4 regions of the Paenibacillus sp. FSL E2-0151 genome follow, and region 2 is predicted to be linked to each of the others. Evidence: riboswitches for the same ligand, from Rfam matches in the RefSeq annotation. Region 2 holds a riboswitch; each other region holds the start of a gene.
What was found. Region 2 has a riboswitch for cyclic di-AMP ahead of MHI55_RS11210 (C40 family peptidase). Riboswitches for the same ligand answer to the same signal wherever they lie in the genome.
Positions count from the first base shown of each region.

Region 1: linked by a shared signal. The riboswitch ahead of MHI55_RS00150 (ubiquitin-like domain-containing protein) and the one ahead of MHI55_RS11210 (C40 family peptidase) in region 2 are both predicted to bind cyclic di-AMP.
Region 3: linked by a shared signal. The riboswitch ahead of MHI55_RS18115 (3D domain-containing protein) and the one ahead of MHI55_RS11210 (C40 family peptidase) in region 2 are both predicted to bind cyclic di-AMP.
Region 4: linked by a shared signal. The riboswitch ahead of MHI55_RS00535 (C40 family peptidase) and the one ahead of MHI55_RS11210 (C40 family peptidase) in region 2 are both predicted to bind cyclic di-AMP.

Region 1 covers NZ_CP150308.1:29,449-36,811, reverse strand. Annotated here, with positions in the region: gene yabG (sporulation peptidase YabG) at 1-489, opposite strand, end outside; gene rsmA (16S rRNA (adenine(1518)-N(6)/adenine(1519)-N(6))-dimethyltransferase RsmA) at 549-1,451, opposite strand; gene rnmV (ribonuclease M5) at 1,456-2,001, opposite strand; gene MHI55_RS00150 (ubiquitin-like domain-containing protein) at 2,157-3,341, opposite strand; cyclic di-AMP (ydaO/yuaA leader) riboswitch at 3,615-3,868, opposite strand; gene MHI55_RS00145 (TatD family hydrolase) at 4,110-4,880, opposite strand; gene MHI55_RS00140 (HD domain-containing protein) at 5,214-6,491, opposite strand; gene MHI55_RS00135 (AbrB/MazE/SpoVT family DNA-binding domain-containing protein) at 6,809-7,063, shown strand; gene rsmI (16S rRNA (cytidine(1402)-2'-O)-methyltransferase) at 7,345-7,363, opposite strand, start outside.
Region 2 covers NZ_CP150308.1:2,405,317-2,412,679, reverse strand. Annotated here, with positions in the region: gene MHI55_RS11225 (carbohydrate-binding protein) at 1-628, shown strand, start outside; tRNA gene MHI55_RS11220 (tRNA-Leu) at 774-857, opposite strand; gene pelA (pectate lyase) at 1,034-1,996, opposite strand; cyclic di-AMP (ydaO/yuaA leader) riboswitch at 2,415-2,546, shown strand; gene MHI55_RS11210 (C40 family peptidase) at 2,552-3,016, shown strand; gene MHI55_RS11205 (carboxymuconolactone decarboxylase family protein) at 3,090-3,419, opposite strand; gene MHI55_RS11200 (hypothetical protein) at 3,561-3,779, opposite strand; gene MHI55_RS11195 (hypothetical protein) at 3,899-4,228, opposite strand; gene MHI55_RS11190 (xanthine phosphoribosyltransferase) at 4,326-4,907, opposite strand; gene MHI55_RS11185 (hypothetical protein) at 5,112-6,167, shown strand; gene MHI55_RS11180 (glycosyltransferase family 4 protein) at 6,303-7,363, opposite strand, start outside.
Region 3 covers NZ_CP150308.1:4,008,630-4,015,992, forward strand. Annotated here, with positions in the region: gene MHI55_RS18095 (DUF350 domain-containing protein) at 1-136, opposite strand, end outside; gene MHI55_RS18100 (PspA/IM30 family protein) at 232-903, opposite strand; gene MHI55_RS18105 (hypothetical protein) at 1,015-1,356, opposite strand; gene MHI55_RS18110 (polysaccharide deacetylase family protein) at 1,510-2,301, shown strand; gene MHI55_RS18115 (3D domain-containing protein) at 2,409-3,083, opposite strand; cyclic di-AMP (ydaO/yuaA leader) riboswitch at 3,086-3,280, opposite strand; gene MHI55_RS18120 (amino acid ABC transporter ATP-binding protein) at 3,499-4,221, opposite strand; gene MHI55_RS18125 (ABC transporter permease subunit) at 4,208-5,671, opposite strand; gene MHI55_RS18130 (M20 family metallopeptidase) at 5,856-7,031, shown strand; gene MHI55_RS18135 (alpha-glycosidase) at 7,300-7,363, shown strand, end outside.
Region 4 covers NZ_CP150308.1:105,165-112,527, forward strand. Annotated here, with positions in the region: gene motB (flagellar motor protein MotB) at 1-148, opposite strand, end outside; gene motA (flagellar motor stator protein MotA) at 135-935, opposite strand; gene MHI55_RS00505 (hypothetical protein) at 1,169-1,462, shown strand; gene MHI55_RS00510 (hypothetical protein) at 1,464-1,682, shown strand; gene MHI55_RS00515 (4a-hydroxytetrahydrobiopterin dehydratase) at 1,713-2,009, shown strand; gene rbsK (ribokinase) at 2,053-3,036, shown strand; gene MHI55_RS00525 (cytochrome c) at 3,111-3,467, opposite strand; gene MHI55_RS00530 (GNAT family protein) at 3,618-4,112, opposite strand; gene MHI55_RS00535 (C40 family peptidase) at 4,467-4,901, opposite strand; cyclic di-AMP (ydaO/yuaA leader) riboswitch at 4,941-5,078, opposite strand; gene MHI55_RS00540 (hypothetical protein) at 5,324-6,175, opposite strand; gene MHI55_RS00545 (M1 family metallopeptidase) at 6,186-7,363, opposite strand, start outside.

The DNA of each region.
Region 1 (7,363 bases), 2.4 Mb from region 2:
CCCATCATGACCCGTAATAACTACGATATCCGGACGTACTTTGGGTAATAAGCGGTATAAGGTATCTGCCATTGCCGATTCATGGACATACTGTCCCTCTGCGGGCACACGAAGTTGCTCATAGAGATCCATACTTTTTTTCAAATAGTTCGGATCTCCATCCAGATGAAGCACCTTTCCAGGCATTTCAAAATAAGCCGGTTCCTGCTGGGCAGTCCAATCCTGTACCAGACCTTCACGATTCCGCTCAGCCTGTTCCATACGATTCTGCTGCAGACGGGACAGGGTCTGATGTGCTTTAATATGCGCCTGTCTGGTCTTGGCGCTTTGTGGTTCGTAGGGAACCTGTATCAAATCGTCCACCGGGGAATCGGCAATCAGCCGGAACTCAGTCCCTTTAATGACCGCAGCATCCAACTGGAGGCCTTCCACCCGAAAAGTCACATCGCCGCCGTATGACTTCCGAACGACCAAGTCTCCGATATTCATCAACGTAATCACCTCTACCCCATCGTATGGGCAAAGACCCGGTTTGGTTCATTCAAATTTTACAGCGCTGCACGTACCCCAGCTTCCCACATTACGGTGCTGAGTGTGGCATACTCTTGCAGACTCAATGTCTCTCCACGCCGGGACGGTTGAATACCTGCCTGCTCCAGCAGAATGTCTGCCTGTTCCCGGTTCTCCTTTGTGAAGAAACGTGCCTTCAAGTTGTTTGAGATTGTTTTTCTCCGCTGGGCAAAAGAAGCCTGTACCACTTCGAAGTAGTGTGCTTCATCCGGAATCTCCACTGGCGGCTGCTCACGCACTTTCAGCTTAATGACAGCTGATTCCACATTAGGTTGCGGAATGAAGACCGTAGGAGGCACAATACACACAAGTTCCGGCATACTGTAGTACTGAACTGCGATGCTTAGACTACCGTAGTCTTTTGATCCCGGTGCAGCAGCCATGCGTTCAGCCACTTCTTTTTGGATCATGACAACAATGCTGTCTACCGGCAGCTTCTCTTCCAGAAGTTTCATCATGATTGGAGTCGTTACATAATAAGGCAGGTTAGCCACAACACTGACTTTGTCCACGGATGCAAAATCCGTATTAAACAACTCAGCCAAATCAAGCTTCAACACATCCCCATGATGAACACGTACATTTGAATAAGGCTGCATCACTTCTCCCAGGATTGGGATTAAGCGCTGGTCAATCTCTACGGCTGTGACGGGACCGGCTACCCGAGCCAGCCGCTCCGTGAGGGCTCCAATACCCGGCCCGATCTCCAGTGCGCCCTTGGACTCGTCCAGATCGGCTGCATTAACGATTTTGTTAAGTATATTTTGATCGATCAGAAAGTTCTGACCCAGACTTTTCTTAAATGAGAATCCGTGTCTTTGAATAATCTCTTTCGTACGCTTGGGCGTTGCAATTTCAATCGTCTCTTCCATGTTCTTCATATGCTCACAATCCTTCACGTTCAATTTGCGCTAATGCTGTAGAGAATTCTTCCCGTGTAATCTGAAATACACTGAGACGTTTGTGGAACTGCTTCCCGTTACAATAACCGATGCCCAGCAGATTGCCCATCTCCATGCGACGTGCAGCAGCCTGCGGATGCACAATAAGTCCTGCCGCGATCAGGTCCTCCCAATCGATCAGGCTCGGAGCACCTTCGTATGAAGTATGTACGCGCGCCAGAGCATGACGGATCGCCTCTGGTGAGGCATTCTCCACCCCAATGTCCCCTTTGCGCGTTGCATCGGCTTCCGGAATGAAGGCATGTTTGCAGCCTGGCACCTTGTTCGCAATAATTTTTCGAATGCGTTCGCCAGCATGATCCGGATCTGTCAGTACAATGACTCCCCGTCTCTCCTGAGCAAGCGCAATCCGCTTCAGAATGCGTTGGTTGATTGCTGATCCACCTGTTTCTATGGTATCGGCTTCCACGGCCCGACGGATAGCTACCGTATCGTCACGGCCTTCCACCACAATGACTTCTTTTATCATGTTCCATTTCTTCCTTTCTAACGCAAAAAGAAGAGGAATATCCTCTTCTCTGCCAAACGGCGGGGGAGACTGAATTCAGACTCCTCCGCCGCATATTCCGCATGAATCATTCATGCAACTATTTTATAGCATTCCCATTTCAAAGTAAAACGATTTTAGTTCGCTTCCGGCTTCACCGGACCGATCACGTAGACCGTCTTGCCTTTCTTACGTCCAAAATTCAGGGCATGCTTCACACTGTCATAATACACATCAATTTTGTTGCCTTTAATGGCACCGCCTGTATCTTCCGCACGACGGAATCCCAGACCTTCGATATATACCCACCAGCCAATTGGAATGACTTTGGGATCAACCGCAATGGTACGCCCTTCCGTTACACGAGTACCGGAAGCTGTTTTAGTTCCAATGCCAGGCTCTTCAGAAGAGTAGGCAGTCATGGATACATTTTTAAGTACTTTGGAGTATTTAAAAGAAGTCCCGGATACGGTAATCACTTTGCTGCCCGAGGCAGATGTTTTCTTCGAGTTCGTTGTTGTAGCCTTTTTGGTTGTTGAAGTTTGAGCCGATACGGTCTGAATCTCAGGTTCTTTCACGACCGGTTTTGCTTTGGTGCCGACAGCGATCACTTTATCTACACGATTATTCGCGACAGATTTGCGGACCATTTTTTTGGAGACCAATTCTCCATCCTGAAATACCTTTTCGATATGCTGCACAATTGTGCCTTCTTTGCCGTTCACAACGACACGGTTATCCCCTTTGTATAAGCTAGGGTCAGCCGTTTTAATGACTTTGTAAGCGATCGGTTGCTCTACTTCCACTGTACGCTTTGTTACGCGCACTACACGGATCTTCATCTCCGCTTTGATCGCAGTTCCAAGCGCCGGATACACTTTATCATTACTTTCAACTTGAATACCTGATTTTTGAATTGCATCTTCTACCGATGAATCGGTTGTATACAGAGTCTTGGTGTCTCCGTCTGCCGTAATGTTAACTGGAACGGCCCGCTCAATAACGATTCGGTCTCCATCTGTAATCGCCCCATTCATGGACATGGATACCTTATCGTGAGGGCTGACTGTGATCGACTGCTCCTCCAGCATTTCCTGAAGCATTCCTGTACGAGTCTCTACCACCTGAGCTTTGCCATCAATAACCAGCGAAATTTGTTTCCCGGCCTGACCGTAAACGACTAACAAGATCATGATTGTAAGCGCAATTGAGAAAATCGCGATCAATGCCATTTGACGCATGTTCTCATGCTTCCACCGCAACGCGAAAGACTTACTGGATGATCGTGACTCATGGGTCTCTTCTGGTTGGAATGTGCCCACTTCTCCGTCCTCCTTCATAGCCTCGCCGTCTAAAGTAATGCATGATGTCTTTGACGTGACTATACCAAATTTTCTACAGAACACAGATTGGACCAACATAATCCGATTCTGCACCATGAATCAATCTTCGCAACATGATGTCATCCTCCTGAATACCTACCGTATGATGACAATATTTCTTTTATTCAAAAACAAAAAAGCCAAAGAAAGAGTGTAAGAGGAACTCTTCCGTGGCTTCCGAATGATTTTGAATATCGGAAATTCATGCACGAGGTTGCCTCTCTTTTTCCGCTTGCGAGGTTAGCTGTCGGGTTCGGGCGAAAGAGAGCCGCCCTATCTTGGGTCACCCGCTCATGGCGGACGCCCTTGAATTCACCCCGAGACCCAAAGAAGAAATCAAATATGGCTTCGCAGTTCCCTTCGCTGCTTTTGGGTCAGCGAACGTTGCGCATCGGCCAAATACACCGATGTTTAAGCCCTATTGGTTCCCCCGCTCTCCGATAACGGAGACTCAGCGAGACTGATTCATGAAAGTAATGTTGTTTCATCGGAAAGTGTCCCTTTGTTCATCCCCCGAACATCTGTCCAATTTTCCGCACAACAATTCACTGAAAAGATGATATCCTGTTTTGATGCATGTTGTAAAGCGTTGATCAAGTACGTTTTTCTGAATATTTGGTTAAAATATTGTAATATTCTTGATTTATTTGGATCAAAGGGCAAATTACCTCCGCTTACCTGCCTTTTTCACCTCATTTGCTCGTTTTTTTAACGAATCCCAAATCGTTCCATGGCATTTTTGGTTGTTATTGCAGCAATTTCCTCCACCGAAATGCCTTTAATTTCCGCAGCTGCCTCTGCAACCAGACGTACATGCGCTGTCTCATTTCGCTTCCCACGATAAGGGTGCGGTGTCAAATATGGAGCATCTGTTTCAATGAAAAACCGGTCCATAGGAACCTTCTCCAGCACCTCTTTGGGTTGCTTTGCATTTTTGAATGTGATCGGTCCTCCGAAGGAGAGATGGAAGCCCATATCGAGGCAACTTTTTGCTGTTTCCCAGCTACCCGAGAACGAGTGCATCACACCACCAACTTCACCCGCCTTCTCTTCACGCAAAATTCTTATGATATCCTCATGCGCATCCCGATTATGGATGACAATTGGCATGTTCACTTCACGCGCCAAAGCAATTTGTTGTCGTAATACGCGATGCTGTATTTCTTTTGGTGAAGTATCCCAGTGATAATCCAATCCAATCTCACCGATCGCAACCACTTTTTCATGCTTGCATAAAGATGCAATCCACTCCAAATCGCCCTCCTGCATTGTGATCGCATCTACGGGATGCCACCCTACAGCTGCATATATAAAGTCATATGTTTCAGCGAGTTTCATTGTGGTTGGAATTGTCTCCCGGTTAAAGCCAATGTTGATCATGCGACCAACTCCTGCATCCACAGCACGCTGAATCATGTCCTCGCGGTCCTCGTCGAATTGTGGTGCATCCAGATGTGTATGTGTGTCGAACAGCATCATGTCTGTATCTCCCTTCATGTCGAAATAACGACTATCTTCTTTTTCAAAATCCAATTTGTAAAATTCAATAATTCATTGACTCATACATAAAACATTTTGGGTAATCTGTGTATTACATCATTACGTTTGTTTCTTCACAACTACAATATATAGAAGATATACGGATATTCTGATCTATATATTGCTAATTGTGCTCATTCTGCCTGCTTGCATTTACAAAATTATGTCGATCTACATATACTCCCCATTAAAGCAGATTACTGTATCATGGAAAATAGCTCTTTTAGAAAGTGTTTTGATATCGAAATTCTTCATCGGATTATACCCACACGATTACAAGAAATAGGGGCGTATATGTGACGGTAATTCGTGAATAATCGCATCCACCTTGTTTTGCGGGTAATACAAATGATGTTTCCCTCGGTGAAGCCCACTGATGGAACGGACAATGTCAGATACTTCTGACAACTCACGTAAATTGTCCTGTCGATCCAGAAGAAGAATCTGCTTATCTGTGGATTCATCCGGACGAAACACATCATACGGATTATCCGAAGGAAAATCAATTTCAAGATCATATTCGGGATCGAGGCCAGCCTGTACAAAAGCTTCCCGAATCTCTTCCATCATTGTCAAGTCGACCTGTTCAAGCTCTACATACTTATATAACTTGCGATCCATAAAACGTTCGCATAACTCACTCAGAACAGTATCGTCCTCCTTGCGCCACTGCGTAAATGCCGTCTGAATTAATGCTTCATCCAACTGCAAATATTCATCCACGGATAATTCTCCTTCAAATAATTGAGGGAGTGGATCAATCATGAAGCGGAATTGAAAACCATGTTGTAGGAGTGTTTTCGCTCGCTTGAATATTTGCCGCAATATAATTTCAGAACTACGAGTTACCGGATGGAAGTAAATCTGCCAATACATCTGATACCGAGACATTAGGTAATCCTCCACAGCATGCATGCCTGACTCCTTGACTACAATCCGCCCATGATAAGGACGCAGCATCCGAAGGATACGATCAAGGTCAATCGTGCCGTAATTTACACCTGTAAAATAGGCATCCCTGAGCAAATAATCCATTCGGTCTGCATCAAGCGGACTGGTCACCAAGTTCACCACAATCGGCTTTTCATACGTTTTTTGAATGACAGACGCTACTTTCTCAGGAAAATCAGGAGCATACCGTCTTAAGATCGCCCCTACTTCGGTATCACCTGTAATAATGCGACAAGTCCAATCTTCGTGATTCATGTCAAAAGCTTCCTCGATGGAGTGAGAGAATGGCCCATGCCCGAGATCATGAAGTAGAGCTGCACACAGAGCTACAATCTTTTCTTCCTTCGGCCAATCCGAATAATGACTTCTTTCAAATTGAGAGATGATCTTGCGTGTGATCTCATAAACACCTAGTGAATGTGAGAACCGACTATGCTCTGCTCCGTGAAAGGTAAGGTAAGAAGTACCCAGTTGACGAATCCGGCGTAAACGCTGAAATTCCGGGGTGTTAATTAACTGCCATATAACCGGATCTTGCACGTGGATATAATTATGTACCGGATCTTTGAATACTTTCTCTTCCGTTAAACGTTGTTCCATGTCGACTCACTCCTTTAATTTCTTTTATATTAACGCTTTGAGCTCTGCGATTCATCTAAGATTCGACACCATATGACGAACTTTGTCGAATGAAGTAGTTTTGTCGTTTTCCAAATCGACAAAGCTGACATTGAGGTTTAAATGCGAAAAACGGCTTCCAATCCCTTACCACCAGTAACCTTGTGAAAAACATCCTTAATTTTAAGCTAATTTTAAGGTTGACTGATTTGGGAATCGTTGGTATGATGAGTATCATAAAACATAAAATAATGTCGAATAATGACAAAGATAGTTAGCTGAGAGGAGCACTGATTATAATGATGAAATCAACAGGTATTGTAAGAAAAGTGGACGAACTGGGACGGGTAGTTATTCCAATTGAATTGCGCCGTACGCTCGGTATTGGTGAAAAAGATGCTCTGGAAATCTACGTTGACGGCGAGCGCATCATGTTGAAAAAATACGAGCCTGCTTGTATCTTCTGTGGTAATGCAGAGAACGTTACTTACTTCAAAGGTAAAATTGTTTGTAACGAATGTATTTCCGAAATCCCTGCACCTGTGACAAAATAAGAAAAACCAGGTATACTGGACTTATCTAAATTGTTATTTCTAACCTTTTTAATATTCCTTAATGACCTTCCCGGTGTGAACCCCACCGCGGAAGGTATTTTTTTGCCTTGTTATGGGTTCCATTACCCAAAATGATTCTGTCACACGCGAACTGGGAGAGAACGATGAAATTTGTTCGGAATTTTTTTAGCCACTCTGCTCTTTTTAATATTCCACTAAGGTTGGATATAAGCTTCTTTTCAGGTTATGTTCCCCACAACAGAAAATATTTGGTTAGATTACTACTCGATTAATGCATTA
Region 2 (7,363 bases):
CAAAGTCGTCGTCGTGGCAATTAACCGTGGAACTTCAGCCACAAGCCAAAAATTCGTTCTGCAGAATGGTAATGCCTCTACTGTGTCCTCATGGATTACGGACAGCAGTCGAAACCTGGCAAGCGGAACCTCGCTTAACGTATCCAATGGAGCCTTCACGGCACAGCTCCCGCCTCAGAGCGTAACAACGTTTGTTGCCAACGTTACTGGCGGAAATAGCGGCGGGAATACAGGCAGTGGCACGACGTATGAAGCCGAGACCGGAACGTCACTTACGGAAGCTACCATTGAAACAATCTACCCCGGTTACACTGGCTCCGGGTATGTTAACTTCAATGCGATGACTGGTTCGGCCATTCAATGGAACGGCATTAATAACACGACAACAGGTACCAAAAACGTAAAGTTTCGTTATGCGCTGGAAAGCGGCACTCGGAACCTCGACATTTTTGTGAACGGAACCAAAGTCATTAGCAACGAGCCCTTTCCGGCTACGGGAAGCTGGTCCACTTGGGTTGAAAAAACAATACAGGTCCCCATGAACACGGGGACCAATACATTGAAAGTAGTTACCACCGGATCGGAAGGACCGAATATTGACAGCGTTAATGTTACCGCAGCACAATAAACGTTCCGTATGGCTGATGGAAGACATTTGCTGTACGTGCAGCTAAGCACTAACCTCTTGAATACTCATCACTAAAGTTAGTGTTATATCAAAAAATGCAAAAAAAGACTCCTTAAGCGTTAGCTTAAGGAGTCTTTTTATTAGATGCGGTCGAGAGGACTCGAACCTCCACGGGGGTTAGCCCACACGGACCTGAACCGTGCGCGTCTGCCAATTCCGCCACGACCGCATATTGTATCTCCGTCATCCATATCGGCGACAAGAAATAATATATCATGCGTAATCTATCATGTCAACACTGAAAGTAATAACAATAAAGCCCGAATCAGACGTCCATGTCGATTCGGGCTTTACCTTTAACTGCTGTTAATAGTTTGGTTCATTAAAACGGAAGCATACTACAAATTACAGCTTGGAAGGCCAGTTGCCATACCATGCATAACCGCCTCTTCTTTCTTTATCAATATCACTTAATTTGTATTTAACTACCCCGTCACGACCAATAAAGATTGGTTTATCCGTTCCGATCTCATAGAAGCGTGCCCAAATTGGTGCAGCTTTGGAATCAGCGATAATTTTACTATCTCCATTAGCTCTTTCATACTTGTAACCCGTAATTTTCACTTTGTTAAACCAAGCCTCCGCTCCTTTAATGGATGCGGTAATTTTAGCGTTAGCAGGTCTGGTTTTCAGAAATTTAACAATCGTTACACTCTCTCCAGCTGTCAGTGATGGCACTTCGTAGATTCTTGCGCTCGCTGGTTTAAGAGAGCTGGAATCATGTTGTTGTCCCCATGCTGTCAGCTTACCACCTGAAACGACCTGTGTATTCAGAATCGCCTCCACACCTTTGGCAACTGAATTTTTACTGCGGTTAGCAAGTGTGCTGTCGATAAATGAGAAATCACCTTTGCGTGCTGCTACTTCATCCAGCATGATCATTACATTAATCATGGCATCATCATTGTAAGTGATGTGCTTGTGGTATCCGGAGCTTTGGTAAACTTGTGGCCACCCGCCGTTTGAATACTGCATGTTGATCAAAAAGTTAATTCCTTTGATTGCAGCTGTGGAGTAACGCGGATCATTCGTCTTTTTAAATTCCTTCGCCAATCTTCTAATTTCTGAGTATGTAGCCTTGTTGTCTATCGTGGACTTTGCCCACTCTCCACTTGTCTGTTTATAATCTTTTCTCCAACCTCCATCCGGCAGCTGGTTCTTCAAAATATCAGAAATACTCGCTGTAGTACCCGACGCATCTGCAGCAGATACCGTCCCTACAGGGAGAACTGCCATTCCAACTACTGAGAACACCATCGTACATGCCAGGACAAAAGTAATTATTTTCTTCGCTTTCAAATGTAACACTCTCCTATGTTCGTTTTTATAAATCTTCCACTTCTACTTTACCTATGATATACGACCCAAACCTCCTTTATTTGTATTTATCGCATAATAAAATCAATTTTCATCCAATATGTGGATTGGATAATCAGATAATATGCAAAAAATCGATTTTTGTCAATATATGCAACTTAATGAATATAATCTCTCTAATTCTACATAACGGGATAGTTCTTTTAACTCATGACAAACCTATTTATTTATCCAAATTCGTCTTAAACGAACCAATAATGACGTTTTTGTCATGAATGATACCCAAACTTGATCCCTTCTTTCATATAAAAACCTTAATTCCGCTAACATTGAGGTATTACGAAGGGTTTTAAATGGGTTTGACAATTACGCATTTATGCAATATAGTTTCAAATAGTTACAAAAACTTAATTATTCATTGCCGAGTTTCATGTTTGAAAACGGGGGAACCAATTTGGGTGAATTATTCTTATACATAGGAAATATAGGGAACCTTCTACCGAACCCTTAGCTAACTCCGTAGGCATCGAAGGGAGAACATTGATTTTGAAAAAACTGATTATCTCCATTTTTGGAGCAGCTGTATTATTTACATCCGGGGCAACAAGCACAGAGGCAAGCAGTATCAACTCCGTAGTGAACAACATGACAGGTATTCCTTACAAATGGGGTGGCACAACTGTAGCCGGCTTCGACTGTTCTGGTTTTATGAGATATCTTTTCAACAAATACAGCATTGAATTACCACGTACTTCGCAGCAGCAAGCCAAAGCAGGTACTCCCGTATCCAAGAGCAATGTTCGGACAGGTGATCTGGTGTTCTTTAATACAACAGGCAAAGGCATTTCACATACAGGTGTATATATCGGCGGCGGACAATTCGCTCATGCCTCCAGCAGTAAAGGTGTAAGCATCACGAAGTTATCGAATCCATACTTCAATGATCGTTATGTAACAGCACGTCGGGTAACTGGACAGTTTATGTATGATAAAATGTTAGGTAAAATGTGATTCACATACAAAAAGGCATCGGTTATTAACCGGATGCCTTTTTTGCACTTAAAAATGTATGTTGCATTGCTTACTAATGCAGCGCCTTCTGCACTCGCATCGCACCCTGAGACAGGGCATGTCCTCCACCAACAGCTCCAGCCACGGCTACGGTCTCCATAATCTCCTGATCTGTTGCGCCCTTAGCACGGGCTTCTTCTACATGGTAGAAGGTACATACCTCATTGTTGGCGAATAATCCAATGCCAAGCGCAATTAGCTGTTTTGTCTTCGCATCAATCACACCAGGTTGGAAACATTCTCCGGTAAACTCATGATACGACTTCACCACACCTGGCAGCACATCGCTTAATGCTCCAATCTGATCCTTGTAGGCATGAACTTTATCATTCATCAATGTCATGGCTTGTAGCACACCCTCTCGGCTATAGTTACAGATCTTCCTCACTGTACCTATCTTCTCTCCCGAGTGAGCCAATTATGCCAAGAAATCATGGTAATTCCAAACATTTAAAGCTCATGGCCCTGCCATAATTATCAGCTGTTACTCACTAAGTGGACTCTGGCGCGGCTCGCTGAACAGCTGATAGCTGTAACCTCGGTCCAGCTTAACGACACGTCGATTCTGACGACGGATAAGTACCTGCTCGCCATCCCAGGCAACCACAATCCCTTTCACGTCGTTCGATTCCAGCTCGTCCCGTACGACTCTAACTTTCTCACCTGACAGACGCAGGGCGTCCAATTCTGTATCACTAATCATCTTCATGGCTCCTATAATTCAAATTTATTTACAAAAAGAGACCTAAATGAAAAGTCATTTAGGTCTCACGTGACTGTATTGGACTGTCATGTCATTCGAAATTATGTCCCGACTGAAAGTTACCGCTGCGCGTGCTCTTTGCTGTCGTTCTTCTCGAACCAAAAATCAAGCACTTTGGCGGACATCACACGTTCTTCAAGGTACTCCACTTGATGCGGTGTAAATTGTTCTTTCCAAGAGAAGGACAACTCTTCGCACAAGCCTACAATCGTCAGTAATTCTGACCAGGCAACATAGCGTTTGTACCAGAAAAATTGAGGATGTTCAATCATATAGGGATAAAGGTCATCGAATTCCGTATGTTTACAATCCAGGGCACGTTCAAAATGAACTTTCGATTCCGCCAGCTTATCATTAAAAAATTGTTCTGTTGCCGGTTGGTTCCCCATGGTGTTGCCTCCTCTCCCTAACATAACCCCATTATAAATGAAATCGGCGGTCATGCAAAGGCATAGTTCAAAAAATAGGCCCTATTCCTTTAAAATGTCACATTTCGTTATCGTCAAATTGTACCGTACCATCATTCAGGGAACGAATGCGTACCAAGGCTTCCACCGGAATACCCTGTTCACGAATCGTGCGTGCCCCCGCCTGAAAACTTTTCTCGACCACAACGCCGAATCCGACGAGTTCCGCACCGGAACGCTCGATAATTTTGATGACGCCACGAGCGGCATCTCCATTGGCAATAATATCATCAATGAACAAAATGCGGTCATTCTCATGAATGAACTCGCGGGATACCATAATGTCAGTTACAATTCCTTTGGTAAAGGACGGTACACGTTCACAGTAAGCATCAGGATCAGCCAGAAGTGTTTTTTTGCGACGGGCGAATACAAGTGGCACCCCCAGTTCATAGGCTGCGGCAAACGCAACCGGAATCCCTGAGGATTCTACCGTGATTACCCGAGTTACTCCACTTTCACGAAAACGGGCAGCGAACTCACGTCCCATCTCCATCGTTAATGCAGGATCAATTTGGTGGTTCAACAGACCATCCAGCTTTAATACTTGATCCGAGATAACCACACCTTCTTGTAAAATTCGTTGTTTCAATAATTCCATGATTTGACCTCCCAAGCCTATCCTATGAGGTAAAAGTATCATATATCTATCTATAAGTTCAAGCGAAATTGCCTTGACGCTGTCCTTGGGACGCATTTCAAGCCAAAGCTCATTATCGATTGTCATGACTTTCGTGGGTCAAGCATACCTTGTACCATGGTACCCGCATGTCCAAACTATACAGGGGCCTGAGAGGGGAAACACATGAAACAGGCATTTCGGGTGCTGCAGATCGCATTTACATACATTGGAACGGTTGTTGGAGCCGGCTTCGCTACAGGGCAGGAAATTTTGCAGTTTTTTACCCAGTATGGCAAATGGGCCACCATCACCATAGGCTTATCCACCATGCTCTTTGTCTGGTTAGGTACCAAAATGATGCTGATCGCTCACGATACCGGGTCCCGCTCTTATGAGGATCTGAACAAACATTTATTCGGCCATAAGGCGGGCAAATGGATCACCTGGGTGACCCTTCTCATTCTCATTGGCGTGAACAGTGTCATGCTTGCCGGAGCAGGCTCCGTTTTTGTCGAACATCTGGGTTTGCATTATCAGACAGGTCTGATCGTCACACTTGTAGGGACATATCTGCTTCTCGGTCGGGGCATTCAAGCCATCCTACAAATGAATAGCATCGTTGTGCCCATGATGCTCCTGTTATCTCTGCTCATGATCACAAGTACCATCCATCATCCAGGTGCTTCCCGATTCATCACACTGACGACAGACTCAAACCCTATTCAAGTGTGGCTGTCTCCACTGTTGTATACTTCATTCAATCTGGTGTTGGCTCAAGCTGTTCTTGTGCCTGTAGGTAACCAGATTCGTAGCCGGAATGTGCTGAAGTGGGGTGGAGTATTGGGTGGAATTGGCGTTGGTTTCATGCTGATGGCAGCTCATTTTGCCATGTCAGCTCAGATGCCCGGCATCATCCAATTCGAAATCCCGATGGGCAGCATTGCCTTTCAACTTGGATGGGCAGTGCAATCTGTATATGTATCCCTTATTTTCATGGAAATATTCACTACCTTTGTAGCCGATATCTATGGAATGACCTTGCAACTGAGACAACATATACGTGTCCATCCCCGTTTCATTACATTAAGCATTATGCTATTGTGTTACTCACTCAGCCAGTTTGGATTCAGTTCCCTGCTGTCCATCCTTTACCCCATCTTTGGAACAATGGCATTAATCTGGGCTGCCAAATTGGTACTGAACCGCTGGGGCACCTTTCGTAAACGCAACAATATATAAATCTCACGGTCCATGTATTTCATGAATATGAGCATCCGTTTGCCTTCTAACCACAATTCACCGCGGGTACTCTTTCCTTAAACATGACAAAAGGCCGCTGTTTATCACAGCGGCTCGCACTTTTTGCTCTACGTTTTAGGCTTGGCTAGGAAACTGTAGATACATCTTTTTCAGCTCATTGACTGATCTGCCGAGCGAGTAATGTGTCTTGGCTTTTTCACACGCTGAACGGGCAAGTTCATAACGATAAGCCGGGTCCAGCATCACCTTTTCAAGCGCTTCAGCCAATGCAGAAGGATCTTCTGCCGGTACAAGCAACCCATTGCTACCGTTCTCGATCTGTTCCGGTATACCACCTACATCCGTACCCACAAGGGCAAGACAACTCAGCGCCGCTTCAGCGAAGACGGAACCAAATGCTTCTGCCCGTGAAGGAAGTACAAAAATATCAAAGAATGGCATGAATTCCTCAGGGTGCAGCGTGTAACCATAGAAAATGGTCTCATTATAGATCCCCAATCGTTGCGCCAATTCTTCCAGATCAGGACGAATCGGTCCATCTCCAATAATATGTAACACATAATCATGACCTCGACCCTTCAGTTCCGCACAAGCTTTGAAAAGAATATCCAACCCTTTTGCCGGAACAAGCCGACATACCGTGACCAGCTGTGGTATCGCATTATCATGAGGGATCGGCTTAAAGCGCTTCTCATCAAATCCATTGGGAATCACACCGATGACATCAGGTTCCTTCACGTAGGGAGCCAGATAACGGCGGAACGAATCCGACACCGTCAAAAGGCGCTCTGCCTGGTGTTCCAGCTCACCATATATCGCAAGCAGGAATCGATGCTCCGGTCCATCCGTTTCAATGCGTCCATTAAGGATTAATTCTCGTTCATAACTGGAGTGTATCGTCTGAATGAGGGGTGTATCTCGGAAAACCGTTCTCATCGCAAGTCCTGCAATTGGGTGGTGGGCATGGATCAGATCATAGGGCTTCTGAATACGCAGTTTGGTCCACCAAAGATAATCACGATAAGTTTGAATATATTTTTGGACAACAGGACTATCCTGATATTCCGTCCAGTCAAACGTTTCGAACTGAACTTCCTCTCTGCCCTTGTTGCGAATTCGCTTTGGCAACGAGAACAGATCCATTTCCCACCTCGGGGTTGTAAATCTCTCTTGCA
Region 3 (7,363 bases), 1.6 Mb from region 2:
TAACGGCCATATTGCCAGCCTTAACTTCAGCAAAATCCTTATATTTCGTGAACAGTGAATCAACATACATCAGGACAAACAGCAAAACCGAACCAGATCCGGTCCAGACCAGCATCGCCAAAATGTTCAAATCCATTTACACAGCCCCCACATATCAACATGAACCGCATTTAAAAGCGAAGGAGAAATACTCTTCTCCTCCGCTGGTTAACCTTGCTGACAACCAAGGTATTAGTTCTTATTATCGTACTGTTTCATCAATGCTGCGAGTTCGTCTTCAACAGCCTGATCTTTACCCAACTTCTCGAACTCTTCATCCAAAGATTTTCCTTTGGAAGACATTTCGTTGCTTGCTTCTGCCTGTGCTTCCATCTGCATCATCTTCTCTTCCATACGCTTCATACCAGCACTTGCGGTATCAGAGCCAAACCCATTCAACGCTTTGTTGATTTCCGTTTGGGCTTTTGCTGCATTGTAACGCGCTACCAGTGTTTCGCGTTTGTTCTTCATTTGAGTCAGTTGCTTACGCATCTCGTCGAGCTTGCCACGCAGGTTATCTGCAGAAGCCTTGTTTTGGTCATAGCTGGTTTTGTACTCAGCCATCTTCTCTTCAGCAACCTTTTTCTCTTCCAGAGCACGTCGAGCCAAATCTAGATTCTGAGCACGTGCCGCCGTATGCGCCTGCTCTTCACGTTTCTTCACAAGAGCTTCCTGCTCTTCGAACAACTGCTTGAATTTCTTCTCAATGGCGATCTGTTGAGCTACTGCTTTCTCCGCATCTTCCAGATCCTCTTGCATGTCACGGATATATTGGTCCGTCATCTTGATTGGATCTTCCGCCTTGTCAATAATGGCGTTGATGTTAGACATGGTTAGATCACGCAAACGTTTGAAAATGGACATTATGTTATTCCTCCTAGTCGATATTACATCGTATATAAACATACATACGTAACAATCTACAACTCGTTTCAATTTTAGCAAATAAAATCAAAACATTCGATGGCTCTTATGTCAGGAAGATCGTTTATCTTTGTTCAGATGATCCTCCATCAACCTCTCTGCAGTCTGCACGATTTCGTCGATCTGCATCCGCGTGATGGAATCAAAATGGATACCCATGATCACCGTAACGGTTACTTTCAGTTGCAAGGCTGCCTTTCGGGCAAGCCGCTCACACAGCTCTTGTTCTTTATGCCCGGGAATATGTACCGTCGTCCCGCTTACGCGCTCATGATCCACATAGAACGTGGCTACGGCGCCAATATGCGCCTTTCCTCCGGTAACGAGAAAAACCTTATCTTCTCCTGCTTCAATCACCTGTAAACGTATGGATTTCAAATCAGATGTACTCATACCCATCCACCTATCCTTTTCTATATGTTATATATGGAGGAATTATGGCTGTCATGAGCTAAATCCACAATGAAACTTCTCACACTGCGCATATTTTATGGAGCCCCCGGGTATACCAAGGAGAACGTCATTTTGAAAAAGGAGGCCGATATTATGCGCGTACGCCTCATTATGCTGATGGTTATCGTTATTTTTCTCGGGGGATCTCATGCTCCAGTTTCATCGCGGGATGTTTCAAGCCCGCCAGGTGAATCCGTATCAGGTTCGGATTCTGCGGAAGAAGAACAACTGACATTGGGACAATTACGTCAAAAATATGCCGATACGTTCAAAACCAATGGTCCTTCAACCAAGAAGGTTGCACTGACTTTTGATGATGTACCTGATCCACGGTTTACTCCACAAGTGCTGGATGTATTGAAGAAATACAATGTCAGAGCTACATTCTTCATCGTGGGTAGTCGTGCTGAGAAACATCCGGATCTAGTGAAACGCATCGTTAAGGAAGGGCATATGGTTGGTAATCACAGCTACAATCATCCTGAATTCAGTAAGCTGTCGATGAATGCCTTTCGCAAACAAATTTTACATACCGGGGATATTATTCAACGTTTGGCGGGATATACGCCCAAGATGATTCGGCCACCTTATGGAGACATTAATGAAGAACAGCTGAGATGGGCTGCCAAACAACATTATAGCATTGTGAACTGGAACGTAGACTCCCTGGACTGGAAAGGCCTTTCAAAGGAACAGGTGAAAGATAACATCCTCTCTGCCGTGAAACCTGGCTCCATCGTTCTGCAACATGCTGGAGGCGGTGTAGGGTCAAACCTGAACGGCACGATTGAGGCTTTGCCTGAAATTATTGAGGAACTACGTAATCGGGGATATGAACTGGTCACCTTGGACGAAATGCTGGGATTGCCCAAGGCCAAAGATTAGGATGACCGTGATAACAAATAATGAGAATATTAAAAGGGTGCTGTTCAATCGCGAATTAGCGACTGGCAGACACCCTGTTTGAATTCATTTTAAATGTTATTTTCTCTCTACTTCAGAATGTACAGCTCGATATCCTGAAAACCAAATGAGCTTACAGACTGTTTGCTACCCGGGATAAAGATATCAATCCGGTGACCCTTGATTGCACCGCCCACATCCCGCGCTGTGGCTACAAAAGCCTGTTTTGGCAATCCTGGATGGCTGTGACCAGTTACCAGTACTTTGGTTCCAAGTGGAATTACACTTGGATCAACTGCAATCGTACCCAGTTCAAGGTCATTTCCGAAATAATCGACTGCACCCCAGCCTCCATTTTCAGACGGATCTGCAGAGTATGCCGTTGCTTTTACGTTCACAGCTTTGCTGTAATCGAATGTTTTACCCCAGGCTTGAACAACTTTATTATCTGCGTTGACGTCCAAGCTTGCTGTAGTAACAGTCTTCGCTTGGGTCTTGCTCTCCGTTGCCGCAGCGTCTGCTACATTGTTTGCCTTACCGGGAATCGTAATTTTCAAACCACCATAAATGTTGTAAGCCGAAATGTCGTTGTTTGCTTTAATTAACGTGTTGAGTGCTACTCCATATTGTTTTGATAAGGTGTAGAAGGTATCCCCTTCTTTGGCCACATGAACTGAATCGGCGTGAGCCGGAACGGCTTGAATGAGCATTGCTGTTGTCATTAATGCTACTGCTGTTTTGGCTATACGTTTCTTGTTAATCATGGTCTTCCTCCCTCATTGTGCCTGCGAAGTTAGTTGTCGGATTCGGATGAGGAGCCCACCCTATAGGTTCTTCGTTACATTTGAAACGTTATGTACCCAATTCACCCCAAGCAGTGTGCTGTAGATCTTCCCCCTGCACAATCTGCATCGTTACATCCCCCGCACTCCCTGTCCGGAAGTTTCGGCAGAGTTCAATATATCACAATTTTGTAACCTGAACTTGTAGTAATTCTTACCAAATGGTTTTTAGCATGTAAGCATTTGTAAGAATACTGGTTAATTCAGAAAGTTTGGTTGACCCGATTCCTTTACATTTGGTAACAGAATAGTTACTTTTCCGAATCCATACGTCATTATTATCCATAAAAAATAGCGTTACCGACTCGAAGTCAGTAACGCTATTTGATCACATCGTTTAGAGTACTTTCGCAAGAAAATCACGTGTACGTGAATTTTTGGGTGCTCCAAACACCTCATCAGGTGTTCCCTCTTCCACAATAACCCCGCCATCCATGAACAAGATGCGGTCTCCCACTTCACGTGCGAAACCCATCTCATGGGTTACGATGACCATCGTCATTCCGCCTTCTGCAAGACGTTTCATGACATCCAGCACTTCGCCGACCATCTCAGGATCCAGTGCCGACGTAGGCTCGTCAAACAGCATCACATGCGGCTGCATGGCCAATGCTCTAGCAATGGCGATCCGCTGCTTCTGTCCACCAGACAGCTGATTCGGGAATGTATCTTTTTTATCGTACAAGCCCACGGTGTTAAGCAGATCAGCAGCAATTTTTTCCGCTTCCTGAGTGGATTGTTTCTTCACTTTAATTGGAGCAATCGTAATGTTTTGCTCTACCGTTTTGTGTGGGAACAGGTTGAAGTGCTGGAACACCATGCCCATTTTCTCACGAGTTGCGTTAATGTTATGCTTGGGGTCCGTGATTGACACGCCTTCAAAATCAATCTCTCCTGAGGTAGGCTGTTCCAGCAGATTCAGACAACGCAAGAACGTACTTTTACCTGAACCAGAAGGACCGATGACCACGACAACCTCACCTTTGCCAATCGTCACGTTTATGCCCTTAAGCACATCGTTATTTCCATAAGATTTGTGTAATTGTCTAACGTCTATCACTTGCACTCAACTTCCTTTCCAGTCGTCCCAGCAGCTTGGACAAAATGAACGTCATTACAAAGTAGATGGCTGCTGCAATCAAAAATGGACTCAAGCCTTGGTACGTAATGTTCTTGACTACACTTGCCTGATACATAATGTCCACCATACCGATAACGGAGATAATGGAGGATTCTTTGATGATAGTTATGAATTCATTACCGATCGCTGGTAATACAGCTTTGAAGGCTTGTGGCAATATGATATAACGCATCGCGGCGCCTCTTCCCATACCTAATGAACGCGCTGCCTCCAACTGACCACGATCCACACCTTGGATACCTGCACGGAAAATCTCCGCCAGATAGGCACCACTATTGATTGAAAGTGTAATGATACCTGCCTGAAGTGCAGTGAAGTTAATGCCAAAGCTCAGGGAAAAACCATAGTAAATAATCATCAACTGTACCAACATCGGTGTGCCACGGATCACTTCAACGTAAGCCGTACCGATCCAGCGCAAGATTGCAGCGTCATGCAAACGGAACAAACAGATGATCAATCCAATAATTACCCCGAAGATAACCCCAAGTGCAGACAACAGAAGTGTGTATCCTACACCTGTAGCATAGAAACTTTTGTACTCCCAGAATACTTGGAAAATATTTTGTGATTTGTTCGCTTTATCCGCCATCAAGAGGCTGGCGTCCGTCACCATCTGATTGATTTTATCTTCGCTTTTCAGTCGCTCCAGTGTTCCATTTACTGCAGCTAGCAGCTCGGTATTACCTTTACGAATCCCGATTGCCGCTTCTGCTTGCTCTTCGTCCGGAACAGCAGCAGCAAGTCCAATGATATCGTCCAGATAACCTACAGCAACGGTATCTTCAACGATTGCCGCGTCAATGCGTTTTGTTTGCAGTTGAAGCACGATATCCGAGATTTTATCCAGCGCAGTAAGCTTCGCTCCTGGAATACTCTGTCCGATCGTTTCCTGAATGGAGCCTTTCTGAACGCCAATCTTCGCATTTTCAAGTTCTGCCATGGTTGGATATTTGTCTTTATCCACATTGCGAACCATAATCACTTGTTTTGACTTATAATAGGTGTCGGAAAAATCGATACTTTTCTTCCGCTCATCCGTCGGCGTCATACCTGAAATCACCAGATCAACACGCCCGCTCTGCAATGAAGGCAGAAGACCGTCGAAGCCCATATCCTCAATCACAAGCTCAGCGCCAAGATCTTTGGCAATCTCTTTGGCGATCTCAATATCGAAGCCGACGATTTCATCTTTGCCATTAATCACTTTATGGAATTCATATGGTGCAAAATCGGCACTTGTACCGAGCACCAGCTTTTTACTGCTTGAATTATCTGTAGTTCCACTAGCAAGTGCCACAGGAACGGCAGTCGTCAGCAGAATAACAAAGGTCAACAGCATCATGGTGTAACGACTTATTAATTTCAACCTTTTTCTCTCCCCTTACAATACTTTGTATGCTTCTCATGTTGATGACTGAGTCATTATAAAGTACAATGCATGATTATGCAATGCATTTTGACAATACAAATCTTGACTTGTTTCTGAAAAAAATAAAGCAAACATGATATAATCAATGAATTATTTTCATTTTTGCATAAGGAGTTTACTAATGACAGCTAACAAATCACAAATTCTAACGGTTATTGATCAATATGCTTCCCGTTTTAAAACCATTTCATCATATATCGGTGCCAACCCCGAACTGGGAAATGAAGAGTATCTCGCTTCTGCCCGTTTGAAAGAAGAACTGCTCTTCCACGGTTTCACTGTAGAGGCTCCAATCCTTGGTCTGGAGACAGCCTTTATCGGAACCTATTCAGCCGCCAAACCAGGCCCTACCATTGCTTTATTGTGCGAATATGACGCCTTGCCGGAGATCGGTCACGCTTGTGGTCACCATCTGATCTGTATGATGAGTCTTGGGGCCGCTGTTGGGCTAAAATCTATTCTGGATGAAGTAGGTGGAACCATTAAAGTGTTTGGTACCCCCGCTGAAGAGACACGTGGTGCCAAAGTTCCGATGGCTGAAGCAGGTTTGTTCGATGACTGTGATGTCGCTCTCATGGCGCATCCATATTATGCCTACGAAAAGTCAGGCAGCTCACTGGCTATTGATGCAGTGCAATTTGAATTCCATGGCCGATCTTCACATGCCGCTGCAAGTCCGCACGAAGGTATTAATGCACTTGATGCTGTCATTCAAACGTTCAACGGAATCAATGCATTTCGGCAACAAGTTAAAAGCAGCGTTCGGATTCATGGTGTGATCAACAACGGAGGTCAGGCAGCAAACATCATTCCTGACTATGCTTCTGCGCAATTTTATGTACGGGCAGCAACTCGCAAAGAACTGAATATCCTCACAGAACGTGTGATTCAGATCGCTGAAGGTTCTGCTCTCCAGACAGGATGCAAGCTGGTGACATCCAACTATGAAACGTCCTATGACGAGATGGTTACCAATGAAGCATTCTCAGCTGCGTTTAGTCAAAATCTGATGGAACTTGGGATCCCGCAAGAAGAGATTGTGAGTGGTAATGATCACGGCTCTATGGACATAGGTAACGTTTCCCTGAAATGTCCTGCAATTCATCCCTACATTCGTGTTGTAGACGAGGTGCATACACTGCACTCCATAGCCTTCCGTGACCTTGCACTTCAGGAGCGTGCGCTGGATGGCATGATTCTGGGAGCCAAGGCACTTGCAACAACAGCCTATGACGTACTGAGCCAGCCAGAGCTGCTTCAAACCATCCGCACGGAGTTCGAGCAAGCTATTCGCTAAAATTCACTTTCAACATGTTATATAGGGGTGCCCTGAACAATCTTGAATTCCAAGCTGTTCAGGGCACCCTTTTTTCTAAATTAGCTGTAAGTATATTCAGCACAAAGCTGGAAATGCTGTGAAAGAAACCTTTGAAAACGATGAAAATAATACATTTTATTACAGTAAATGTGATTCGTTTGCTGGCTAACTTGGTTAATTATAACTATAAGTGCGTGTTCAAAAAGACTGGTTTTCATAACTTATCCTATATTCAGGAGGTGCTGTCATGCTGCTCGAAGCCATGTATCATGTTCCTCGTGACAAATGGGCTTATGCTTATAATTCGTCTA
Region 4 (7,363 bases), 2.3 Mb from region 2:
TCTGCTCGAACTTAGCTGCATCGATTGAACTCATACCGAACAATACAATAAACAGAGCGAGCAACAAGGTCATCAAGTCGGAATAGGGAAGCAACCAGCTCTCGTCTATATGCTCTTCATGTGGTTCGTGCTTCTTAGCCTTTTTCACCTGGTGATCCCTCCTTCTCTTCCAGTTGTTTACGTTCGGAAGGTGTCAGGAATACGGATAACTTTTGGTTGATGGCGATGGTGGAGACACCGGATTGTATGGATAACAGTCCTTCAACCATCATCAGCTTGATCTCCATTTCTTGCTTGGACATCCGTTTCAGCTTGTTAGACATCGGGTGCCATAACACGTAACCACTAAATATACCAAGGAGTGTTGCGATAAATGCTGCCGCAATCGCATGGGAGAGTTTCTCCATGTCACTGAGATCGGCAAGTGCTGCGATGAGACCTACAACGGCCCCGAGAACCCCGAGCGTTGGTGCGTACATCCCCGCCTGAGCGAAGATCAAGGCACTGCCACGGTGGCGCTCTTCTGTAGCATGAATATCTTCCATGAGCACATCACTTACAAATTCCTGATCGTTGCCGTCTATAATCATACGCATACCGCCACGAAGGAACTGATCGTCAATCTCTTCTACTTTTGATTCCAGTGCAAGCAAACCTTCACGACGGGTAGTGGAAGCCCAATCCATAAATGTGCCGATCAGGGATACGCGATCAATAAGTACTTGATTTTTGAAAACAATCCCGAAAAGCTTAGGGATTTTCTTAACTTCAGACATCGGAAATGCGATAAAGATGGTTCCTGCTGTACCAACAAAGATAATAATGTAGGCTGCGGGATTGTTAACCAGGTTGATTAAGGGCGCACCCTTCAAGAACATACCAAATACAAGGGAGACCAGCCCCAAAATTAGTCCAATAATCGTTGAAATGTTCATCATACACCTCATCCATGAGATAAAATTGAATCCTTTCAAGCGGCTGTGTTCGGGCTTCCGGACGAATTTTTGGCCGCAATCCGTTCAATGTTAGGCAATCCTTACGGTTGCTAAAACAGTTAAAACGGTCATATATGTATTTATCGACCAGAAGGCCTTTTTTTTTAAGGGCTATTTTCAGGTATAATAAGATCAAATCCGCTCCTTAGGGGCCGAATAGGAGTGAAAAGCCAATGGGCGTAAAGCATGGACGGGATTATGAAGGAATTTTGACAGATCTGTCAACGGCAATCGGACGCATACCGGATCGGTATGTTTTCTTTGAAATGGACGCGGAAGAGTGGGGGAGACTGGCTGCATCTGACCAACTTGAAGTGGATGAGGCGTTGGCGGAGGATCTGTTCTATGCGCTGGGCGAGGAGTCCGTTATTCCGGTTGGAAGTGGCGTGGTCATCCATGATAAGGAACAGCACCGCATTCATATTTTGATCGGGGAAGAAGAGTTGACATTTGTACCTTTAATTTAGTGTGTTTACATGCATTTTCAGGGGTATGAATGGAACTGGAATTGTCCTCAAAGCCTTATGGTTAGTGGTTCTATGCCATGTAGTTGATTGGATTTTGAAGCTTGTCCGTGGTAAGATGTTAGTCGTGAAATGGGCCAACCGCATGGCGGTGAGCCTGGCCTTTGAGGTTGCTGTTGATAGCGCCGAAGGTGTCGGTGGTTATACGGACTCACGTCTGTAATGTACCATCCTATGGGGAGGAAGATAACGCATGGTTTTTTCGCAAGAGGAAGTCGAAGCTCATCTGGGGAGGCTGGAAGGCTGGGAACTGGAAGAGGGACGGTGGATTGTACGTAAATTCGTGTTCTCCAACTACATGAAAGGGATTGCATTTGTGGATGAGGTCGCTGCGATCTCGGAAGCATTCAATCATCATCCTTTTATTACGATTGATTATACAACGGTTACGCTGCGTCTCACGTCATGGGATGCGGGTGGTATCACATCTGTAGATATCAAGGAAGCAGGGCAATATAACGAAGCTTATGACAAAATGAGGTCGGAATAACGGGTCAGTTATTATCGCGCGGCCAGAAGTGAGTGAACCATACATGTCAGACTATAATCAGAAACAACCTCTTATTGCTGTCGTAGGCAGTCTCAATATGGATCTTGTGGTGAAGACAGACACAATTCCGGAAGAGGGAGAGACGGTGAGCGGTGAGGAGCTGCATTATCTCGCTGGTGGCAAAGGGGCCAACCAGGCTGTTGCCGCTGCGCGTCTGGGTGGACAGACTACGATGATTGGTGCGGTGGGATCGGACGGTTTTGGCGAACGTCTGCTGCACAGTCTGACGGAAAGTGGTGCAGATGCCTCGAAGGTTCGCATATTGGAAGACACGGTTACAGGGACGGCTTCCATCTGGCTCTCTCGGGGAGACAACCGGATTATCGTTATTCCTGGTGCGAATGGGCAAGTGGTACCTGAGATGCTGGAAGAGGCGGATACGGTAAAAAGCCTGACTGCAGCCGCAGCGGTGCTGCTGCAGCTGGAGATCCCGCTGCCAGCGGTTACCCGCGCCGCCCAACTGGCGGCTGAAGGCAGCGCACTGGTGGTGCTCAACCCGGCTCCCGCGGTGCCGGGTCTGCCCCAGGAGCTCCTGCGGTGCGTCGACGTTGTCACGCCAAACCGCAGTGAGCTTGCCGTGCTTACCGGCCGGGATCATCTCCGGCCGGAAGACCTGGATGCGGCGGTCGCAGAGCTCGCCGCATCCCTCGGGGCCGCTGTCGTCACGACGCTCGGCCCCGAGGGGGCTGTGTACGCGGCGGCGCCTGGTGGCCGCGTACAAGCAGGGCGTGCCGGCGCGTGCCGTGCGCCCGGCTACGCCGTAAGCGCCGTGGATACGACCGGCGCTGGCGATTGCTTCAACGGCGCGCTGGCGGTAGCCCTCGCGCGCGGTGAGACTTTGGACGCGGCCGTAGGCTTCGCCATGGGTGCGGCCGCGTTATCCGTGACGAAGCTCGGCGCCCAGTCCGGGATGCCGTCCGCACGTGAAGTTGAGGCCTTTCTGGCTGAGCATGCCGCAGAGGCTTAATAATTGATATAACAAAGAGGCTCTTATTCTCCGAAAAGGGGATTAAGCGCCTCTTTGTTATGCGTGTGCAGAGATTATTTCTTCTCTGACAGCCACATGGCGATATTTGCAATCTCTTCATCCTGCAGTTTGCCCTTGAAGGAAGGCATACCACCTTTACCTTTGACAATCGTAGAATAGATTTTCTCCAGATCATCCTGGCTGCCGATGTTGGCCAGAGCAGGTCCTACGCCACCTTGAAGCTGATCCCCGTGACAGGAGATACAATTGGCTTTGACCAGTGCTTCAGCTTGTCCGGCATCCAATGTTACTTCCGGCATGGTTGGCTTGGCTTCTTCAGCCACTTCTTCTTTCCCTGGAAGCGTAAACATTAAAACAATAGCTAAAGCGCATGCTGCAAAAAATACTCCGCTCATGATCCATTTGTGCATCCCTTATGTCCCCTCCAGAATGAAAGATCATCTAACCTGAAACTATCCATATCATTATAACGGAACCTGTACTGACATCATAGCATTTTGTGGGAATTTTTTGAACTAATCACATAACAAGGGGCAAATTTGGTTGTTTTGCAATGGATTCTAACCGCGAGGCCCTTCATAAACCATACAGTGAAAGGGCTTCAAGCCGGTTGGGGTCTGCCGTTCGTATGTATCCTGGGTGACAAATCCACTCTTCAGATAGACTTGAATGGCACGAGCATTCCAAGTGAGTACTTCCAGATCAATCTCATTCGTGGGATTTCGGCGAATAGCTTCCTGTACAATGGCAGTGACAAAAGCTGTCCCTTGACCCTGACCACACAGCTCTGGATGCATGCCAAGGCCAATTCGGGTTACCCCTTGAAGTGGGAAGTATTGAGTAAACCCACATATACGATCGTTCTGATCCAGGACGATCGCATATTGCTCCTGCCGCAGCTGTGCATCTCCGAATTCCACTTCCAGAGCTTTCATCTGCTCCCATGGGAGCCAGCTGTAGATATTGTAAGGCGGATCATACTGCCAACTGCAGATAAGCTCCGCATGTTCTTCTCGCATGGGTACAACGTGAAACGTCACAGGGGTTTCCTTCATACACCTGCATGCTCCTTTCCTTGAAACAGAACTCTTTGTCCACTCTACAAAAGTGATGTTCATTTAGCAAGTCTTCCTTCCCAAGAAAAAAATGAAACAAAAGTTCCGGTAATTTCGTTTATATTATAACGGGATGGGTAAAAACATCATAAGGGCACGGACGAACGAACGCAAAATGAACCTGTTGATGTCGCAGGATATAACCCGAGTATAACTTGCAACATGAATAAGGATTGAAGCACAAAAAAACCGCCGGATACATTCCTGCGGAGAATGTACCGGGCGGTTCTGTTATGCTTCTTGCTTCGTTCCAGTATGGTTAATGGTTACAGCATCATGTTGCTCAGCTTGTCCCTAGTCAAGGGCCAGTGATTCATATGCGTCCGTGCTCATAATCCGTTTTGCGCCAACATAACGATTGGCCCAATAGTTTTCACTCAATGCACTGATCGTAACGCCTTTGGAAGAAGAGGAGTGTGCGAACTTTCCATCCCCTACAAAGATTCCTACATGGGATACGCCTTTACCTGTTGTATTAAAGAACACCAGATCGCCAGCTCTCATCTCCATGCGGGATACGGAATCGCCCATGTCGAATTGGGAACTGGATTGGCGTGCCAAATCAATACCCAACTTGTCGAATACATACCGTGTAAATCCGGAGCAGTCAAAGCCGTTAAGCGTTGTTCCCCCACTTTTGTATGTAGTTCCCATTGCTGAATCAATTACTGTGTCCATCTTTGAATCTGCGAATGCGCTACCTGCACCAAGCGATAAAGCGAATGTGATGCTAAGTACAGCTGCGGTTAATTTCTTCTTGAACAAGAGATATTCCCCTTCCAACGCCTGCGAGGTTAGCTTAAGGATTCGGTTGAAGGTCCCCTATGATCCCTCTGTAGCAAGATCAATTCACCCATAACTGGTTCCCCCGCTTCCCAGGTGCCAGGAATTTGGCTATGCTAGTTATGCACCTGCGAAATCAAGAAATGACGATTTAATTTTAAGTAGTTACAAATATGAATGTAAATATTACAAAGTTGTTACTAAAAACTCACTGCGATTATTGTAACAGAGGAGTACGGCTTTGGCAACGTTTAGCAACAAATTTAGCAAAAAAAACCTCGACCTTTGACGGGGAAAGGTTGAGGTTTGCCTATTTATAAGTACATATTAGGCCATGAGTTTAACATGTGATGGTAACAATTTTTAAACTATCTGCTCTCACCTTTGGATATTTTGGACTGCCATAATCGGAAATGGCTGCATATTTTCCACAGACTCAATAGACACCTGGCAAGTGGATACGTCTGTTGTAGTATAAGTCCGGTAAGCCCCGTTAATAACCATGAGGCTGTAGTGAATGCCCCAAAGACGAGCAGGTGTACTCCGCCCAGCAGGAGTGCAATGCCGATTACAGCGATGAGATGACGCAGTGCAATCCAGAGTGCTTTGAGGGTACCGTGAGCCCCGCCTTCTCCTTCTGGTGCCGAAACACCGAACTGCATGTAGAGTATGACATGGTGGATGATCCAACCATATACAATCCAGGCAGCAACATAAGGTATACCAGGCAAAAGTAATTGAAGGGAATGAAATCCGTCCATGAGAATCGAGTAGAGCTTCGGTATGAGCCAGTAGGCGGGCAGAAGTATCAATAATGTACGTATGGTGTGGAGCAGCAGCATCGGTTTCCACAGATTTTTGATTCCGCGGACAAAGGGGATGCGCTCTTCTGTAGAATTAAAGTGCTGAAGTGAGTAGAGCAGTCCTGCCTGAATGAGGGGGCTGATCAACATGCGAACCAGCAGCATGCCCCCGAGAATCCATAGATAACGATGAACCTCCGGATGGGTAGACAGGTTAAGTTGACTTTCCATTTTGAACAAAAGTGTACTCAGCTCACCGGCATCAGCATCTGGATAGCGAAGGAGTAGTGGGATGACCGCCGATTGTACCATTCGATAGAAGAAATATCCCCAAATGAGTTGATAAAGAAATAAGAGTGCGGCAATGAACATATGCTGACGGACGAGAAACCAGCCTTCACGTATTTTCGCTTTCACCGTTTCCACCTCACCATGACAGACCTCCGAATATGGCTTCTATTAGTTTGGTTACACTCATGCTCCAGCGGGACTTCGTCTGCTCATCCAGTCCGGATTTCAGAAAATTGTTCATATGGCGGTTCTCCAGCACGATCGAGTACAGGGGATCGGTCATGGCCCAGGATACGGGGGATGTGTGAGTTAATTTATACGTGATGCGCTCTTCTTTGCCATTCCATTGCTTGGTGAGGATATGCCCGTCTTCAAAAGCAATGCGAACAGGAACGGCGCTGTAATCACTACCTTTTTTTGCGATCGTCACGGATGACTCGTACAATGTTTGACCGTCTTTCTGTACGGGCGTAATACGAATCTTCTCTACAGCAAAGTCAGCCATCCCGTTACCATAGACGTATTGATCAAAATAATCAGACCAGGAAGTGCGGGTCACTTGTTCCACAATTTTCTGAAAATCAGATGAAGTGGGATGTTTGAAACGGTACTTCTTCACATAGGTAGAGAGAATACGTTCCATCTTTTTGGCACCGACTTGATGTTCGATACCAAGCAATACAAGCTTGCCACGTGTATAGACATTGGCTGCATACTCATTCTGTGAATCGAACTTCCAGGATTCTTGTGTTAAGGATGAAGGAGACGTAATCAGTCCCGATTGTACCGGCAGATTCGGAATCAATCCGTATTCCTGCTCCATCAGTTTGTCTTCTGCATAAGAGGTGAATCCCTCATCCAGCCAGGCTTCCTCGAATTCGTTGCTGGCAACCATGCCGTAGAAGTACTGGTGTCCGATCTCGTGGACTACGGTTCGTTCCAGGTCATAACCTGGCGTGGTGTCATCGGCTCCAAAGGCTGTAACTAGCGTAGGGTATTCCATACCTCCAGCGCCATTCCCCGCTTTGGGTGGAACTACGATGGATAAGGTAGCATAAGGATATGGGCCAAACCATTTGCTATAATTGGCTAGAGCGGCCTTCGCGGCGTAGAAATAACGTTCTTTCAGATCCTGATGAGCTGGGTCCAGATATAACTTGATTCGTACACCAGGCACATTGGGTGCAGAGAAGGGTTCCTCGGCGTACACAAAATCGGGTGAGGCTGCCCAGGCGAAATCATGCACATCATCGGCATAGAATTGATAGACCTTTTCTCCATTCTTCACCACGGCTTGCTGCGTCGGAAATCCGG